3 regions of the Alteromonas sp. Cnat2-8 genome follow, and region 3 is predicted to be linked to each of the others. Evidence: predicted binding sites of a transcription regulator. Region 3 holds the regulator's gene; each other region holds the start of a gene.

Region 1 (5,792 bases), on a different contig from region 3:
GCCGCTGACGACGACTTCATTTGCAGATAGATTTAGCGCAGGTGAATCGGCGTTACTGGTTACTACCCAAATATGACATTCTGTAGATGTCACCCTTCTTACTATTGGACCTGCAATAACTTGGGGCAAGTGCTGCGTAGAAATGACGCTCTCCTTTAATTTTCGTCAATATTAATACACGTAAGTGTGTTAACTAAATATGCTGCACATTAATTGAAAACATGATGACAGCACGACTATTTAACGTTGCCAAATCATATATGTACTCAGCAAACCTGATGTCTATCGCATAACCTTACTCTTTTTTGTGAATAAACGGTATGCTCGATATACTCCCTTACAATTTTTTCAGTTTTACCTTTTGCTCTCGTCTTAATAAACGGAGAGAGGACTTCACACTATGCTAAAATATTTAACCAGTGCTGTGCTAACCACTTTACTGATAAGCGCCTGTAGCGAGCCGAAAGACGTTGTTATTACTCCTGAACCTCAAGACTTAACAGAAGTCACTGTGGGTAAATGGATCCTTGATGAAAAAGGCAACGTTATGTTTGATCCTCAAACCTCAGGGTTAGTGGTGCTAGACGGTCAACTTGTCACTATCGCAGATGCTAGTGCTGATACCACTCAACAGTTGAAACTTCATAGCATTTCACCAGATACCGCAACGCTGAGCGCATCGAGCGAACGCTTTTCATTTTCCAACACCGTGCGCCGAAGCTGCTTTTATAGCTATTTGAGCGAGCAACCTGATTTAGAAGCGCTAGCCGTAGACCCCAGAGACACTAACGTAATTTATACGGTTACCGAAGATGCTACCCGTACCGGCGCATTAAGCCCTCGCTGTGAATCCAAATACGAGGAAACAGGGTCAACAGATTACCCTACCTTGTTGGTAAAATTGACACGAAAAGATAATGGCTCGGTTGAAATGTCGGATGTCCGACCTCTTCAGTTTCCCAACGATTTTGAAGTAGGTAATTTTCCTAACGACGGCATTGAAGGGTTGACGATGGCTGAAGACGGCACGTTATATATGGCGCTAGAGAAAGATAAAGCAGGACAGCCAAGAATTTTTACATTGGCTGTTGATGAAGACTTTTTCTCGTCGAATGATTTTGCCACAGTGAGCGAGCCTAACCTTCAACTTCCTTCGTTTACTTCAGGTAATCATCCTATCAATGGACTGGCGTTATATACTCATTCAACGGGCGCATCCTATTTGTTTGGCGCAGCAAGAAACGACAATGAACTGTGGGTAATTGATGTGAGTGGCAGTAAGCCAACAAAGCGTATCCCTATTACTTTCGACGTTGCCGGCGATCAGAGTTGCGAACAGTACACAATGGATAATTCGTCGATGGAAGGATTAGTGACCATTGAAAATACCTTGTGGATCATTAACGATCCTTGGGAGAAAAACTACCTTAAAAACGCGACGTGTGAAGCGCATAAGAAGCGTTATGAAGACTTAGCGCCTTTATTATTTCCACTAGAAATTAACAGCGTTTGGTTTGAATAATAAGAAAACGAATAGATTGAAAAACCAAAGGGTTGCTTTTAAGCAACCCTTTTTATTGTTGGCTAACGCTATTGATAGCGCGCTTAATATCGCTGTTTTATCTATGCGTCGCTGCGAAGTCGAGAAGCGAAGGTTTTTTTGAACTTCGCAAGTTTAGGTGCCACCACCATAGAGCAATATTGGTTTTGTGGATTATTTTTGAAGTAATCTTGGTGGTAGTCTTCGGCGTCGTAGTAGTTATTTACTGCTACTATTTCAGTCACTACGGGATCGGGCCAAATCTCTTCTTCTGAGATTTCTGCGATAATTTTTTCTGCTTCAGCTTTTTGTGTATCGTCGTGATAGAAAACCGCGCTGCGATACTGTGTGCCTACATCATTGCCCTGTCTGTTAAGCTGTGTAGGGTTATGCAGCGCAAAGAAAATTTCTAGTATCTCTCGGTAGCTAATGCTGTCGGCATCAAACGTCACTTGTACCACTTCAGCATGGCCAGTATTTCCTTTGCATACCTCTTCATAGGTTGGATCGGCCTTTTCGCCTCCAGCATAGCCAGAAATTGCTTTTTCCACGCCTTCAACGCTATTAAACGCTGATTCGATACACCAAAAGCATCCGCCTGCCAACGTGGCGACTTGTAAATTTGCCATAGTAAAAACCTCTCTTAATCTTTGTCTGTAGTGTGGGTGCGGGTAGGTCACAACACAAGTCATCCAAGCGTGTTTTTTTATCGTATAAACGAATATTAAATAAGAATAATGTGCGAGCTGAGTGAAAGGTTTTAACATGTGAGGCTAGCTGCTTTCTTTCAAGCAGTTTGCAACTGGTAAGAATGCGTATAAACGTGTTCAAAATTTGGCAGAGGTATTCAGTCGTGATTATTTTCTATGACGGGTATTGTCCGTTGTGTATCGCTGAAATGCGTCATTTAAGAAAAAGAGACAAGCACAACAAATTAACATTGGTAGATATTCAGGCCCCCGATTTTTCGAACCGTTATCCAACCATGGATTGGCATGCACTCAATGCAAGAATTCACGGACTTCGTGAAGACGGGACGTTGATAACTGGCCTTGATGTCACTCATGAAGCATGGAAAGCCGTGGGCATGGGTTGGCTATATGCACCGCTTCGCTGGCCTGTTATTCGTCATGTAGCCGATGCTTTCTACAATGTATTCGCAAAGCATAGATACACTATTTCATACCTGTTAACAGGTAAAAAACGCCAGTGCGATCGCTGCATACCAGGAGAAGCCAGTGAAAAATAACGTCCTTATAGTGGGCGCGTCGGGCGGTATTGCGTCTGCGCTTATTGAGCAATATAGCAGTGATGGTGCTAGGGTGTTTGCGGTTAGTCGCGCCCCTTTATCTGACACCAATCATTCTGGGGATGTTACCTATCATCAGCTGGCCGAACAGGACGATAGGCACATTAGCGAATTTGTTGAACAGCTGGCTGAACAGCAGGTTGTGTTAACTACGGTAGTTATCACAACAGGCTTTCTACACCGCGAAAGCGATGGCATTCATCCTGAGAAACGTTTGGAAGATGTCAGCGAGCAGGCCTTAGCGGCTTATTTTTCGACTAACAGCATTATTCCCGCAATGTGGCTCAAGCATTTGGTGAATATTATGAGTAAAGAAGGCTCAACCCTTGTTTGCTTAAGCGCGAGAGTAGGGAGTATTTCAGATAATGGACTTGGCGGGTGGTACGGCTACCGCGCGTCGAAAGCGGCGCTCAACATGTTGGTTAAAACAGCGTCGGTAGAATACAAGCGCAGATTGAAAGACGTGATGCTTGTTTGTTATCACCCTGGGACGGTTGATACGGGGCTTTCTAAGCCTTTTCAAAAGAACGTCGCCGCCAAGAAATTGTTCACGCCTGAGTTTACCGCTAAACAGCTCATTCACCACCTTTCGGCGCTTAATCGAGACCAAGCTTGTCATTTTATCGACTGGAATGGCGAAGTGGTAACTTGGTGATACGGTCTAACATCATTTCAGCAAGTCCAACATCAAGACTTTTTATTTCACTGCTGTTACCATGCTATTTTTGGGAATGGTGCAGCGTATTGATAAGCCCATAGAGGTAGCAATACAACGCGTTGACGCCACACGTGAGTCATAACAACAAACGCCATCCTGATAATAAATAATACCAGTTCGCTCGGCTTGATTCTTACGAATAGTAAGTACCGACAACCAGCATAAATTGTGAGCTCACGACGTGTTTGTGCATCACAAGGCGTGATACGGCGAACTGCTATAACAATAACTCAACAAGAGGAAGGGATATGAGCGGGGCCAGAGAACAGTTCGGATCGCGCATAGGTTTTATTTTGGCTGCTGCAGGTTCTGCGGTAGGCATAGGTAATTTGGTAGGGTTTCCTGTCGGTGCAGCTAAAAATGGCGGTGGTGCATTTCTTTTAATGTACGCTATTTTCGTTTTTGCCATTTGTTTACCGGTAATGCTGGCGGAAATGTCAGTTGGTCGCCATGCTAAAAAAGACCCGCTTGGTGCATACAGTGATATAAGCGGTAATGAAAAGAAATGGAAAGTCGCGGGGTGGCTAGCTATTGCTACGCCGTTCATGATTGCCGTTTTCTACATGGTTATTACTGTGTGGCTTTTCGGCTATTTGTTCGAAGCAGTAAGCGGAAATCTAGACAAGTTAGCTAACCCAGAAACCTTTGGGCTGTTTATTAACTCAGAAGCCATCTTTTTATATATGGCGGCCGTTGTTGGTGTGGTCTACCTCATCCTTCAAGGCGGTGTAAAAGAAGGGATAGAAAAAGCGGCAAAGCTGCTCATGCCTGCGCTTTTCGTGATGCTTATCGGTCTCGTTATCTTCGTATTAACCCGCGAAAATGCGATGGCTGGCGTTGAGTTCTACATCGTTCCTGAGTTTTCAAAAATCACTGCTGAAGTGGTGAATGGTGCGCTATCGCAGGCCTTTTTCTCTCTATCGTTGGGTATGGGTATTCTTATTACCTATGGTAGCTACATTGATAAGCGTGCAGATGTACCGAGCGCTGCCAAGCTGGTGGCGTTAACAGACACGGCCGTGGCGTTCACAGCCGGTTTGATGATCCTTCCTGCCATCTTCTCTTTTAACCCAGACATTAACCCTGATGATTTAAGTGAATCGTCAGTGGGTATGATTTTTACTTATCTACCTAGTATCTTTCTAGCGTTACAAGATTCGATTGGATATATGGGCGCATCGATTGTCGCTAGCTTGTTCTTCTTATTAGTGTTCTTTGCGGCAATTACGTCGCTAGTGTCTATTTTTGAAGTACCTGTTGCGGCGCTTATGGATGAAAAAGGTGTAAGCCGTAAATGGGCGCTTGGGTCGCTAGGAAGTATTATGATTTTGCTAGCCATCCTAAGTGCGTTGTCATTCGGTAAAGTTGATATGCTTACGTCGTTTATGCACTACGCTGGCGCAGATAAATCACTGTTTGATGTCATTTACGATGTGTTCTACGACACGATTTTGCCTTTAAACGGCTTGCTAATTTGTTTGTTTGTTATTTATCGTTGGAAGAGTGCAAACTTCAATGCTTCTTTGGAAGAGGGCAGCAGTGGTTACAAAGGTAGCTGGTTTGAAAAATACGTGGATATATCGCTGAAAACCTTTATTCCACTTATTTTACTCGTGATTTTTGTAAACACGGTAGCGGTAAAATACTTCGGGTTGAGCCTATTCGGATAGTCAGGTTTTACAAGAAATGACGTGAGCTAGCAGTGAGCTCAACTTAAAAACGGCAAGCCTAAAGCTTGCCGTTTTTGTTTGTGTCAGAGTATGTATTTTCATTAAGTGTAAAGCCTAAAACATGCGATAGGGGTCGCTATACTCTGGTGTAATATTTAGCCTTGCCCAGCTTTGTGCGGCGTCAATCACTTTGCCAGCAGGTTCCGCTTCAGTATCAGAAAAGCGAGGAGCATCAATATCCATCGCCTTCGCTGCATCCACGTAATAAATACCGCGCTTAGGATGAGACAAGCTGCAAAGGTGAATAACATCGTTAAGCGGCTTGCCACAAATGATGGTCGTCAGCGCTGATACAATGTCGTACACATGTACAAGGTTTATTCGCTTATTTCCTGCATCTAACTGTTTTCCACTTAACGAGCGGGCGGGGTGACGGTCTGGGCCTACTAAACCGGCTAGGCGAACAATACTGATATCAACCTGACCTCGCTTAGACAATAAATAGTCTTCAATAGTCACGTGGGCTTTGGCCGAGGCTGTTTGCGGCTGTGTAGT
Region 2 (5,792 bases), on a different contig from region 3:
CGTTTTAAGCACGGCGCCCATACCGGTTGTCACACCACAGCCAAGTAAGCATACTTCTTCTAACGGGGCCGTTTTGTTTACTTTTGCTAGCGATATTTCTGGTAAAACCGTGTATTCAGAAAACGTTGAGCAGCCCATGTAATGATAAATTGGCTCACCATCTTTAGAGAAGCGGCTTGTGCCGTCTGGCATTAAGCCTTTACCTTGTGTTTCGCGCACTGCTTGGCAAAGGTTAGTTTTGCCTGACTTACAGAACTTACATTCGCCACATTCTGCGGTGTAAAGAGGAATAACGTGATCACCAACTTCTACGCTGGTTACACCTTCGCCCACCATTTCAACAATACCACCACCTTCGTGGCCTAGAATTGAAGGGAATACGCCTTCAGGATCATCACCGGACAGCGTAAATGCATCAGTGTGGCATACGCCAGTTGCAACGATGCGTACAAGTACTTCGCCTTTCTTAGGAAGCTCTACGTCAACTTCTTCCATCTTTAACGGCTCACCCGGGCCCCAAGCCACCGCAGCTTTTGACTTAATGTGCGTTTGACCTTCTTGCAACGAATCTTTGAATGACGCCATGTAATGACTCCTTAATCATAAATATTTGATGATGTTTTATAGGCCAAAGTATAGGAGACGGATTACTAATGATAAATACAGTTTTAGTAAATCACTTTTTCATAATTGTAATAATTGATTTAGCCAAATAGAATGTACTTAAATAAACCAGCGCTGTGTTGAACAACGCTAAACTAACGAGTGGCGATAATGAAATATCTAGAAGGCATAGCTGAGTTTTGTGCCGTAGCTGACGTTGGCAATTTTACCGGAGCTGCGAACAAGCTCGACACGTCAGTGGCGCAGATAAGCCGTAAAGTCGCATCACTTGAAAAGCAGCTAGGCGTTAAATTATTACAGCGCACTACGCGAAGTGTTTCACTTACTGAAGCGGGCACGCAGTATTTTCAGCAGGCAATGCCTGCATTAAAGGCGCTCGAAGATGCCCAGCTAGCGGTGAGCGCACTGCAAGCATCGCCGCAAGGGCTAATTAAACTTACCGCTCCCGTAGCGTTTGGCGAAGCCTTTATCGCGCCTTTGCTCAATACCTTTATGCAAAAGTACGCTGGCATTAGCGTGCAATGCACGTTCTCAAACGAAAAGCTCGATATTGTGGAGCAAGGCCTCGACCTTGCCATACGCATTGGCAAATTAGAAGACTCGACACTTGTTGCTAAAAAGCTGGCTACACGTCATTTGTTTGTATGCGGTAGCAAAGACTATTTTTCTCAACACTCGATGCCAAAATCTCTACAAGAGCTTAAGGAACATACTTTGTTGGTAGGCTCCCAACCCAACTGGAGGTTCGTTGTAAATAAAGAAGTGCAAACGTTGCCAGTGCAAGGACGTGTGCGATACAACAGTGGCAACGCACTCTGTAGCGCTGCTTTGGCAGGATTGGGGCTTACCCAGCTACCTGGGTTTTATGTGCGTGAAGCATTGGCACGTGGCGAATTGGTAGAGGTATTACCAGAATATAAAGACAAGCAAGAAGCTATTTGGGCAGTATTTCCTTCCAATAGAAATGTTGCGCCAAAGATTCGTTTACTGGTTGATTTCCTTGCCCAAAATATCATGGATGATCGCTAGGAAAACAAACAAAGTAAGCCTTGTGTGCCTTAATAAGCAATATTCCGTGTAGAGTGTTGCACTTTTTGCAACACAGTGTGGTGAAAACTGCGGTTGACATATAGACGTCTATACGGCAAATTGCTTGTATGAAAAAGATTCTACTTACTCGCACCACCATTATGTTAATTACCACCTTAAAAAGGGCGGTCGCTGACTAGTGCAAGTAAGCAAAAGACAACGAAAGCCCGCCTAACACAGAGCGGGCTTTTTTTTACACACGTTTTAGCATGCGTAACCTTAAGGAGCAGCATATGAAAGTCTTAAAGTTTGGGGGTTCTTCTCTAGCCGATGCACCGCGATACATGCGCGTTATGGAGATTAGCACGGCGACCCACCAAACCGACGGTGCTGCGGTTGTACTCTCTGCCCCAAAGGGGGTAACGAACGCGCTTTCACTACTATGTGAACAAGCAGCCGCGGGTGAAGATTTCCAGCCATTATTCAATAAGTTGAACGACACGGTTACCGGCATCGCCAACAACCTAAACGAAGAACTCGACGGGTTTGCACATGCAAGCGTGGTAGAATTCATTAATAGTCACCTTTCAGTACTAAAACAGCACCTTGAAGGTATTAAGCTGCTTGGTGTTGCACCTGATAATGTCGCTGCCGGTATTCTAAGTATTGGAGAGTACATCTCGGTGACGCTTTTTAGCGCTATGCTATCTGCTAAAGGTATCGCTAATCGCGTTATTGACCCGGTTAAGTATGTGCTGGCCGAAGGCGATTACCTAGACAGCATTGCCGATGTGTCGCTTAGTAAAGCGCGCTTTTCAGATGTGCCTACTGACGGCAGTGAATTTCTGGTCATGCCGGGGTTTGTTGCTGCTAACGAAGCGGGCGACAAAGTCACGCTTGGGCGTAACGGCTCAGACTATTCAGCGGCCATTTTAGCGGCGTGTATAGACGCAAATTGCTGTGAAATTTGGACAGACGTAGATGGTGTTTATAACGCTGACCCGAACCAAGTTGAAGGGGCAGTGCTGTTAGACAAGCTTACCTATCAAGAAGCGATGGAGCTGTCTTATTTCGGTGCCAAGGTACTTCATCCGAAAACTATCGGTCCTATTGCCCAACACCACATCCCTTGTTTGATCAGAAACACACTAAACCCAGCTGCGCCAGGTACGCTAATCAGCAATGAAAAAAGCGAGGTGTGGACGTCAGTTAAAGGTATTTCACAGCTTGATAACGTCACCATGTTTAACGTTGCAGGCCCTGGCCTTAAAGGCATGGTTGGTATGGCAAGTCGTGTGTTTGAGGTGATGTCGAACGCCAATATTTCAATAAGCCTTATTACCCAGTCTTCTTCAGAATACTCAATCAGTTTCTGTATCCAAAGCAAAGACGCCAGTCGAGCGTTAACGCTTCTTGAAGATGCATTCGCGCTAGAGCTTCAAAATCAATTGCTAGACCCCATTGAAGTGCGTCATGACCTAGCCATTGTTACTTTGGTTGGTGACGGTATGCGTCAAACCAAAGGCTTGGCAGCGCGTTTCTTTAACTCGCTTGCCCAAGCGCGGGTAAACAACGTAGCTATTGCTCAAGGCTCTTCAGAGCGCTCTATTTCAACGGTAATTGAAAGTAAGCGTGCTAAGAAAGCGGTAAAAGTCATTCACCAGAATTTTTTCTCTGACCGCCATACCATCGACGTATTCCTAGTAGGGTGTGGCAATGTGGGAACCGAACTGCTAGGTCAAATTGAAAAACAACAGCCTGCATTGTTAAAACGCAATGTTCAGCTGAGAGTTTATGGCATTGCAAATAGCCGGAAACTGCTGTTAAACAGTCAAGGTATTGATTTAAGCGGTGACTGGAAAGCGGCACTTGAATCGGCAAGCGAAGGATTAAGCGTAGAGCGCCTGCATCAGTTCGCTAACGACAATAGTCTGGTAAACCCGGTGATTGTTGACTGTACTAGTCACGAAGCGATTGCAGAGCAATATGTAGATATGATGGAAAGCGGTTTTCACGTGGTAACGCCAAATAAAAAGGCGAATACGAGCGCTATGTCTTACTACCGCAAGCTTCGCAAGACCGCGCAATCGACAAATCGTCAGTACCTTTACGAAACCACTGTCGGCGCAGGGCTACCGGTTATTGATAACTTGCAAAAGCTATTCAGCGCCGGCGACACCTTACACTGCTTTGAAGGAATTCTATCGGGCAGTTTGTCTTATGTATTTGGCAAACTTGAAGAGGGCATGAGCCTGTCGCAAGCGACACAAACAGCCAAAGACAACGGCTTCACAGAGCCTGATCCGCGCGATGACTTAAGCGGCATGGACGTAGCGCGCAAGCTGCTTATCATGGCTCGTGAAGCTGATTTAGCGTTAGAACTATCTGACATTGAAATTGAGTCTGTACTGCCAAAAGGTTTTGCCGAAGATTGTTCAATTGACGAGTTTATGCAGCAGCTGCCAGAGTTAGATGCGTCGTTTGGTGAAAAGGTTGAAGCGGCTAAAGCAGAAGGTAAAGTACTTCGTTATATCGGCAGCATTGAAGACGGAAAATGCAAAGTAAGCATTCAGGCTGTACCGGCAAGTAACCCTCTTTCGCAGGTAAAAGACGGTGAAAACGCGCTGGCGATTAACAGTGACTACTATAGCCCAATCCCTTATGTAATTAGAGGTTATGGTGCAGGTGGTACGGTAACGGCTGCAGGTGTGTTTGCTGACATTCTGCGTACTATGCCGTGGAAGCAAATGGCGCACTAAGGGCTAAATAACGCTTAGCTTGCTTAGCGTAGATAGGCGGCTAAAGTAAGATATTCGAAGGTGTGACTTAGGCCAGTAATGTTGTGGCATCGATTTAAAGCGCTAATTTATTGAGCTAATTTGAAGCGCTAATATAAAGAGTACGCCACAAGCGAAGTAAGAGTAATAATATGAAAGCATTCACGGCCTTCGCGCCGGCATCAATAGGAAATGTGAGCTTAGGCTTTGACGTACTGGGCGCAGCGCTTGCGCCTGTTGATGGCACTAAGCTAGGTGATGAAGTTGAAATAAAGGCGGCTGAGTCATTTTCATTAGAAACGGTGGGGCGCTTCGCTCACAAACTCCCGGGCGATGCAGACAGTAATATTGTAACTAAGTGCTATCACTATTTCTGTGAGCAAATGGAAAAGGCTGGAAAAACAACCTCTCCTGTTGCGCTTACGCTTCATAAAAACCTTCCAATAGGCAGCGGGTTGGGTTCAAGCGCAAGCTCTATAGTGGCAGCGTTTGCAGCGCTAAATGCTTACTTCGACACCCCGTTCGATGAAGATACTCTGCTTATAATGATGGGCGAATTAGAAGGCCAAATAAGCGGTAGTATTCACTATGATAATGTTGCTCCCTGTTACTTAGGTGGTATGACGTTAATGACAGGTAGCGATGCGCCGGTCACACTGTCGTTGCCTTTAAACGACGAATGGTACTATGCCGTCTGTTATTCAGGCATTAGCGTATCAACGGCGGCTGCTCGCGATATCTTGCCTAAACAGGTGGAAATGGCGAAGGCACTAACCTTTGGTCGACAGCTAGGTGTGTTTGTACATGCCTTACATGTAGGTAACTTTGATTTGGCAGCATCGGTAATGAACGATGTTATAGCCGAACCTTACAGAAAATCGCTACTGCCTGGCTTTGATGACGCTCGTGCGTTTAGTGAGCAAGCGGGTGCGCTCGCTTTTGGTATTTCTGGCTCGGGACCTACGGTTTTTGCCGTGTGTCCAAGTAAAGCGCAGGCGGAAAAAGTCGCCGCCTATTTAACAGAGAACTATATTCAAAATGAAGATGGCTTTAGCCATGTGTGCCAAATACCAAGCCAAGGCACCATTGTTTCTTAAGGTACATAGCTTTTTAAGGTACATAGTTTCTTAAAGGCAAATGATTTCCTAAAAGCACAATAATTTTTTAAAAGATTAAAAGGGCAGAGTACTTGCCCACATAAAAAGGTAACAGCAAGTGGAATTGGTAAATTTAAAAGATTCATCGGACACAGCAAATTTTGCTGAAGCCGTTAAGCGGGGCTTAGGTAAAAACCAAGGGCTTTATTTTCCAGAGCATATTCCTACCCTAGACAATATTGACGAATTGTTGGAAAAGCCGTTT
Region 3 (5,792 bases):
AAGCGCCTGAACGCACGCCGAGCATGTGGCAGATGGCGTAGCTTAATTCACTACGGTTCAACGTATAGAAATGGAAGTGTTTTACCCCTTCTTTAGCGAGTACTTTAACTTGGTCCATAGCAATGTTAGCGCCTATAAGATTACGGGTAGCTTGGTCGTCGGCATCAAGGCCGTCGAACATTTTGTGTAACCATCCCGGCACATGAACATTTGTGAACCCCGCAAATTTCACCAGTGTTTGGTAGTTGGTTACCGGCAAAATACCCGGAACGATATCTAAGTCGACACCCGCTGCGGCTGCACGGTCTCTAAATCGAAGGTACACACTCGTATCGAAAAAGAACTGGGTTATCGCTTCTGTGGCACCTGCTTCTGCTTTGCGCTTAAGGTTTAGTAAATCAAACTGCGCATTTGGTGCTTCAGGGTGCTTCTCTGGATAGGCAGCAACAGAAATATCAAAATCGGCAACGTCTTTTAGCAAGGCAACAAGATCAGAGGCATACATCTCTGTCTTTTCTACTCCTGGCGGTAAATCGCCACGAAGCGCAACAATACGGCGAATACCTGAGTCCCAGTAGTCTTTTGCAATTTGCTTAAGCTCATCACGGCTAGCATCAACACAGGTCAAGTGAGGAACCGCCGCGACACCGGTTTGCTGCTGAATGCGTTTTACTACGTCGTGGGTTCTGTCACGCTCACCGCTATTCGCGCCGTAGGTTACCGACATGTAGCTTGGCTTTAGTGGCGCTAGACGTTCAACTGACTTCCACAGGGTCTGTTCCATGGCTTCCGTTTTAGGCGGAAAGAATTCAAAAGATACATCAATATCACGCAGTTCCGACAGGGACTGGTTTAATGCATCGATACCTTGTGCGTAAGAAACCATGGCTTTTTCTCTCAAAAATGTATTCTTATAGACGTTTAGACGTCTAAATTAAAGAATATATGTCTAGACGTCAAGAGGTTTACACTGCTCAATTGACCTTTTCGTGAACTTGTTTAGAATTTCTCTTCATAACATAAAAAAGAGTAGACCGAGTTAGTACAATGGCAGAATGGAACGGTAAATATATTCACCCCTACGCAGAGCATGGCAAGAAGAGCGAACAGGTAAAGAAAGTCACTGTCTCTATACCTATTAATGTGCTTAAGGCGCTTACTGATGAGCGTACTCGCCGCCAAATCAATAATCTGCGTCACGCCACTAATTCAGAATTGTTGTGCGAAGCATTTTTGCATGCGTTTACCGGTCAACCATTGCCTAACGATGATGACCTGCGCAAAGACAATCCTAATCGCGTACCGGCTGAAGCAAGACGCATTATGGAAGAAATGGGCATTGATCCAAGCTTCGAAAACGATGTGTCGGAAGACGACTGATATTTGGTATTAAAGAGAAACGGCGCTTTGTTGTAAGTTATTGCTAGTTGATAACCTACAACACGGCGCCGTTTTTTATGTACTTGTATTCTCTAAGCGCACTTTTTAGCAAATAAAGGTTGAGCACTAGCCCCTCCATTTTTTTGCCTAATGCGCCAGAATTTTATTCTTCTGGGCTTTCAGGCACGCGTGCAACACCAGATTCAATCGCAGCCTTAGATACGGCGGTAGCAATACGCTCGCATAAACGCGGGTCCATAGGTTTAGGAATAATGTACTCCTTACCAAATGTCAGACTAGTACTCTTACTGGCAGCTAGTACTTCTTCTGGTACAGGCTCCTTCGTGATAGCACGAAGGGCTTCTACTGCCGCTACTTTCATTTCATCGTTAATGGCCGTTGCACGAACATCTAGTGCGCCACGGAAAATAAACGGGAAACACAGTACGTTGTTAACCTGGTTAGGGTAGTCCGAGCGTCCGGTAGCCATAACAAGATCTTTACGTACTTCGTGAGCAAGTTCAGGCTTTATCTCAGGGTCTGGGTTAGAACATGCAAATACAATTGGGTTTTCAGCCATCAAGGCCAGTGTTTCTGGTGGTAAAACATCCGGTCCAGACACACCAACAAAAATATCCGCACCTTCCATTACGTCTTCAAGCGTACGCTTGTCAGTATTGTTAGCAAATAGCTTTTTGTGCTCAGTTAAGTCTTCGCGACGAGTATGGATAACGCCTTTTCTGTCTAGCATATAAATACGCTCACGCTGGGCACCACACTTAATAAGCAGTTCCATACAAGCGACCGCTGCTGCACCGGCACCCATACACACAATTTTAGCGCTCTCTATGCTTTTACCCTGAATTTCCAGAGCATTAAGCATGCCCGCTGCAGTTACAATAGCGGTACCGTGCTGATCATCATGAAATACCGGAATCTTACAGCGCTTAATTAGCTCTTGTTCAATCTCAAAGCATTCAGGCGCTTTAATGTCTTCTAAGTTAATGCCGCCAAATGTGTCAGCGATATTCGCTACTGTATTAATGAACTCTTCGGTTGTACGATGCTTCACTTCAATGTCAATGGCATCCAGGCCAGCAAAGCGTTTAAACAGAAGGGCTTTACCTTCCATAACAGGTTTCGATGCCAGTGGGCCTAGGTTACCCAACCCTAAAATTGCGGTTCCGTTACTGATAACGGCAACCAGGTTTCCTTTACCCGTGTACTTATAGGCGTTATCTGCATCTTCAGCAATTTCTCTGACCGGCTCGGCAACGCCTGGGCTGTAGGCAAGAGCAAGGTCATCGACGCTGTCTGCTGGCTTAGATAACTCTACGCGGATTTTTCCAGGTGTGGGTTTGGCGTGATAGTCGAGTGCGCGTTGTCTAAAATCTGACATGTAAAAAGGTATCCTTAGATGTAGGGTTCATCGGTGTTTTCGTTCACGCTCTGTAGCTATTTTATTGTCGTTATAGTTATAGGTAGATAAACGTAAGCGCGTTACAACCAAGTAATGACAAAAGTGATTATAAATAGTTGTTAGCACTAGGGCTTGTTGATCTTTGTTTTACAGCAATCATCAATAGGCCCCAAGGTGGCATGTGGAAAAGCAGACTAGGCGTTAACCTTTACTGATTTTGTTCACATACCTTAATGGATACAAGCCTCTGGTTTATGTACCCAAAAGCGCCATAAGTCTTGAAAGCAATGCATTATTCACAGAATTAATGCTCACTATCAAAGTGCCGATAGCAACTCTAACACAGCCAATCACTGTGTACATATCTGATCAGAATTCTCATATACCAATGTAGGTTAGGCGTACTAATTAGACCAGTAAAATGGGGCTATAATTGCCATTCATGCTATTTATTTTGACTTGTCATAACATTCTGTAGGTCTATTGTGTGGAGGATAAAAACAAAGCTATCAAAGGGATCTACGTTCTCATAAATGCATTGGACAGAAACCCAAATCAGGAAAATAGAACGAAGGGAGACACCTCGTTAATTCTCCATCCAATATTTCTGATAAAATCCTGTGAAAGCCCACTCAAAATTCGCGCTGAAGGCGAGGATATGACAGAAAGAAAACTAATAACCGTGCTAACCGATGTGTGCGAAAGCGTAAAATCTACCAATAATGGATTTGTTTGGCTAACTCACGTAGGGCATTGGAGAGCGCCGCAAGTGATTGCCGTGTTTAATACTGAGCAGGAGAAGCAGCGGGCGTTAACTAATGGTTGGGATATAGACTTCATAAACCAAGTGAATATTGCTTTAGCGTCAATTAAGTCAGCACCCGTTGGTATTTATTTTGATAGCGAAGAAGAGTGTAAGAAAGTGAGTGGCGGCAATTGGGATAGGCATTTATCTAATGTTAAAAACCTTCACTGAGTTCAGGTTACGCTGAATGTTGTAAATTAAGCTAAAAACGTTTTCAGAAAGGCGAGTTGCAGGGCTTGTTACACTGGCTAGGTTCTGGCCTGACGTAGGATAACGGCGGTAAAGCGCTGTTTGGCACACCTTGTTTGTGTGAAGCGTGAATTTTAAGCAATAAAAAAGCGCCATAAAGGCGCTTTTTTCGAACTCGATATCAGGCTTACTTTTTGCCCAATGCACCGAAACGCTTCTTGAAGCGATCAACACGACCACCAGTGTCAACGTTACGTTGCTTACCAGTGTAGAATGGGTGACACGAAGAACATACGTCTAGGTTGATGTCTTTACCAAGCGTAGAGCGAATGTTCATTACGTTACCACATGAGCAAGTTGCTGTGATTGCTTCGTATTTTGGGTGGATATCTTGTTTCATTGGGTTACCTCACATAATAAGGCCGTATCGCTATACAACCCGAAGTCGCACACCATACGTTACTTAATTCAAATGATAAGTCGTTCAAAGAACAGCCTATCGCAAAAGAGCGGCGCATAATAAAGGATGGCAGGGCCTTGATCAAGCGGTTTTTGGCCAAATGCTAAACAAGAGAGCTAGACAAGGTAGCCGTATAAAAAGGCCAAACAAAAAACATTCCTTTTATGCTTACCTGTAAAGTATGTTTAAATATTTGTCTTTCAAGGCTGGGCCAGATGCTCTAGTGGCAAAATCAAGCGCCAATAGCAAAATGTGTAGCTAGCTGTTAGCAGCGCAAACTGCTGTAACGTATAGGTCTGCAAGAAGCCTCAGTATAATTAGTTTCAACATAAGAAGCTTAGTAAGCGCATTACGCGCTGTAACAATCGTCAAATAAGGTAGAACCTTCGCAATGGCCTTTATCCAAGTTGCCGTGCCAGTGCCGCTGCGCCAACTTTTCACGTATACCCACGATAACGCACTAAGTGCGGGTGTAAGAGTGGTTGTGCCTTTCGGTCCGCGCAAACTTGTGGGTGTAGTTGTTGAAACCCTACACAAACCTGAAAGCGACATTGAAAACTCCAACAAGCTAAAAGCCATTGAGTCGGTACTGGACGATACCCCCATTATAGACGAGGTGTTGCTGAAAATGGCCCAATGGCTGTGGCAGTACTATCATCATGCGCCGGGTGAAGTGCTACACGCCATGCTGCCTGTTTTATTGCGCAAAGGCGAGTCAGCAGCGCCAACACCTCAAGACATGCTAATGCTTACCGAAGAAGGTAAGCAAACGACTGCAGACACGTTATCGCGGGCGCCTAAACAACAAGCCTGTTTTACTGCACTGGCTGGTGGTGCCTTATTAGCATCCCAAGCGCGCAAGCAGTATGGCGCACCTGCGGTCAAAGCGCTCGTCGAAAAGTCATTGATAAGCATTGAAGAAGTCGCGCCTGAATTTAAGTCAGGCAGTTGGCTTGCCTCGTTATCGGTGTCTGAAAAGCCAATTCCAGATACTGAGCAGTCGGTTGCCATTGCCGCACTTAATCATCAGCAGGGCAATTTCGCTGTAAGTTTGCTTGAAGGGGTTACCGGTAGCGGTAAAACGGAAGTGTACCTTCAAGCCATCGAACCCTTACTGCGCGACGGAAAACAAGTGCTTATACTTGTGCCAGAAATTGGGCTTACGCCGCAAACGGTGTCACGCTTTGAAAAGCGCTTTGGTATTGCAGTGGGCGTTTTACACTCTCAGCTTTCTGATAAAGAACGGCTACAGGTGTGGCAGCGAGCAAGAGCTGGTGAACTCGGGATAATCATCGGTACCCGTTCAGCTATTTTCACTCCGCTGCACAACCCCGGCATGCTGATTGTGGATGAAGAGCACGACGAGTCTTTTAAACAACAAGATGGGCTTCGCTATCACGCCCGTGACCTAGCAGCCATGCGGGCTAAGCAGCACAATATTCCTCTTTTATTAGGCAGCGCCACGCCCGCACTCGAAACACTTAATAATGCGCTAAGCGGTCGCTATGCCCATTTGCAGTTAACTAAGCGAGCGGGAG

Evidence for each region. The regulator MetJ, encoded in region 3, represses methionine synthesis genes. The targets are predictions, from matches to a motif close to TAGACGTCTAGACGTCTA.
Region 1: msrA (peptide-methionine (S)-S-oxide reductase MsrA) is a predicted target of MetJ. The motif match lies at 2,247-2,264, and genes of this name have one in related genera.
Region 2: thrA (bifunctional aspartate kinase/homoserine dehydrogenase I) is a predicted target of MetJ. The motif match lies at 1,755-1,772, and genes of this name have one in related genera.

The regions. Positions count from the first base shown of each region.
Region 1 is NZ_JAKREX010000008.1:130,306-136,097, forward strand. Features, by position in the region: gene MHN00_RS19630 (alkaline phosphatase family protein) at 1-129, opposite strand, end outside; gene MHN00_RS19635 (hypothetical protein) at 401-1,522, shown strand; gene msrA (peptide-methionine (S)-S-oxide reductase MsrA) at 1,624-2,169, opposite strand; gene MHN00_RS19645 (DUF393 domain-containing protein) at 2,394-2,789, shown strand; gene MHN00_RS19650 (SDR family NAD(P)-dependent oxidoreductase) at 2,779-3,504, shown strand; gene MHN00_RS19655 (sodium-dependent transporter) at 3,816-5,237, shown strand; gene MHN00_RS19660 (NAD-dependent epimerase/dehydratase family protein) at 5,352-5,792, opposite strand, start outside.
Region 2 is NZ_JAKREX010000002.1:323,703-329,494, forward strand. Features, by position in the region: gene MHN00_RS05625 (S-(hydroxymethyl)glutathione dehydrogenase/class III alcohol dehydrogenase) at 1-585, opposite strand, end outside; gene MHN00_RS05630 (LysR substrate-binding domain-containing protein) at 775-1,653, shown strand; gene thrA (bifunctional aspartate kinase/homoserine dehydrogenase I) at 1,947-4,412, shown strand; gene thrB (homoserine kinase) at 4,583-5,527, shown strand; gene thrC (threonine synthase) at 5,646-5,792, shown strand, end outside.
Region 3 is NZ_JAKREX010000003.1:563,289-569,080, forward strand. Features, by position in the region: gene metF (methylenetetrahydrofolate reductase) at 1-886, opposite strand, end outside; gene metJ (met regulon transcriptional regulator MetJ) at 1,048-1,380, shown strand; gene MHN00_RS10305 (malic enzyme-like NAD(P)-binding protein) at 1,544-2,779, opposite strand; gene MHN00_RS10310 (hypothetical protein) at 3,459-3,776, shown strand; gene rpmE (50S ribosomal protein L31) at 3,982-4,194, opposite strand; gene priA (primosomal protein N') at 4,646-5,792, shown strand, end outside.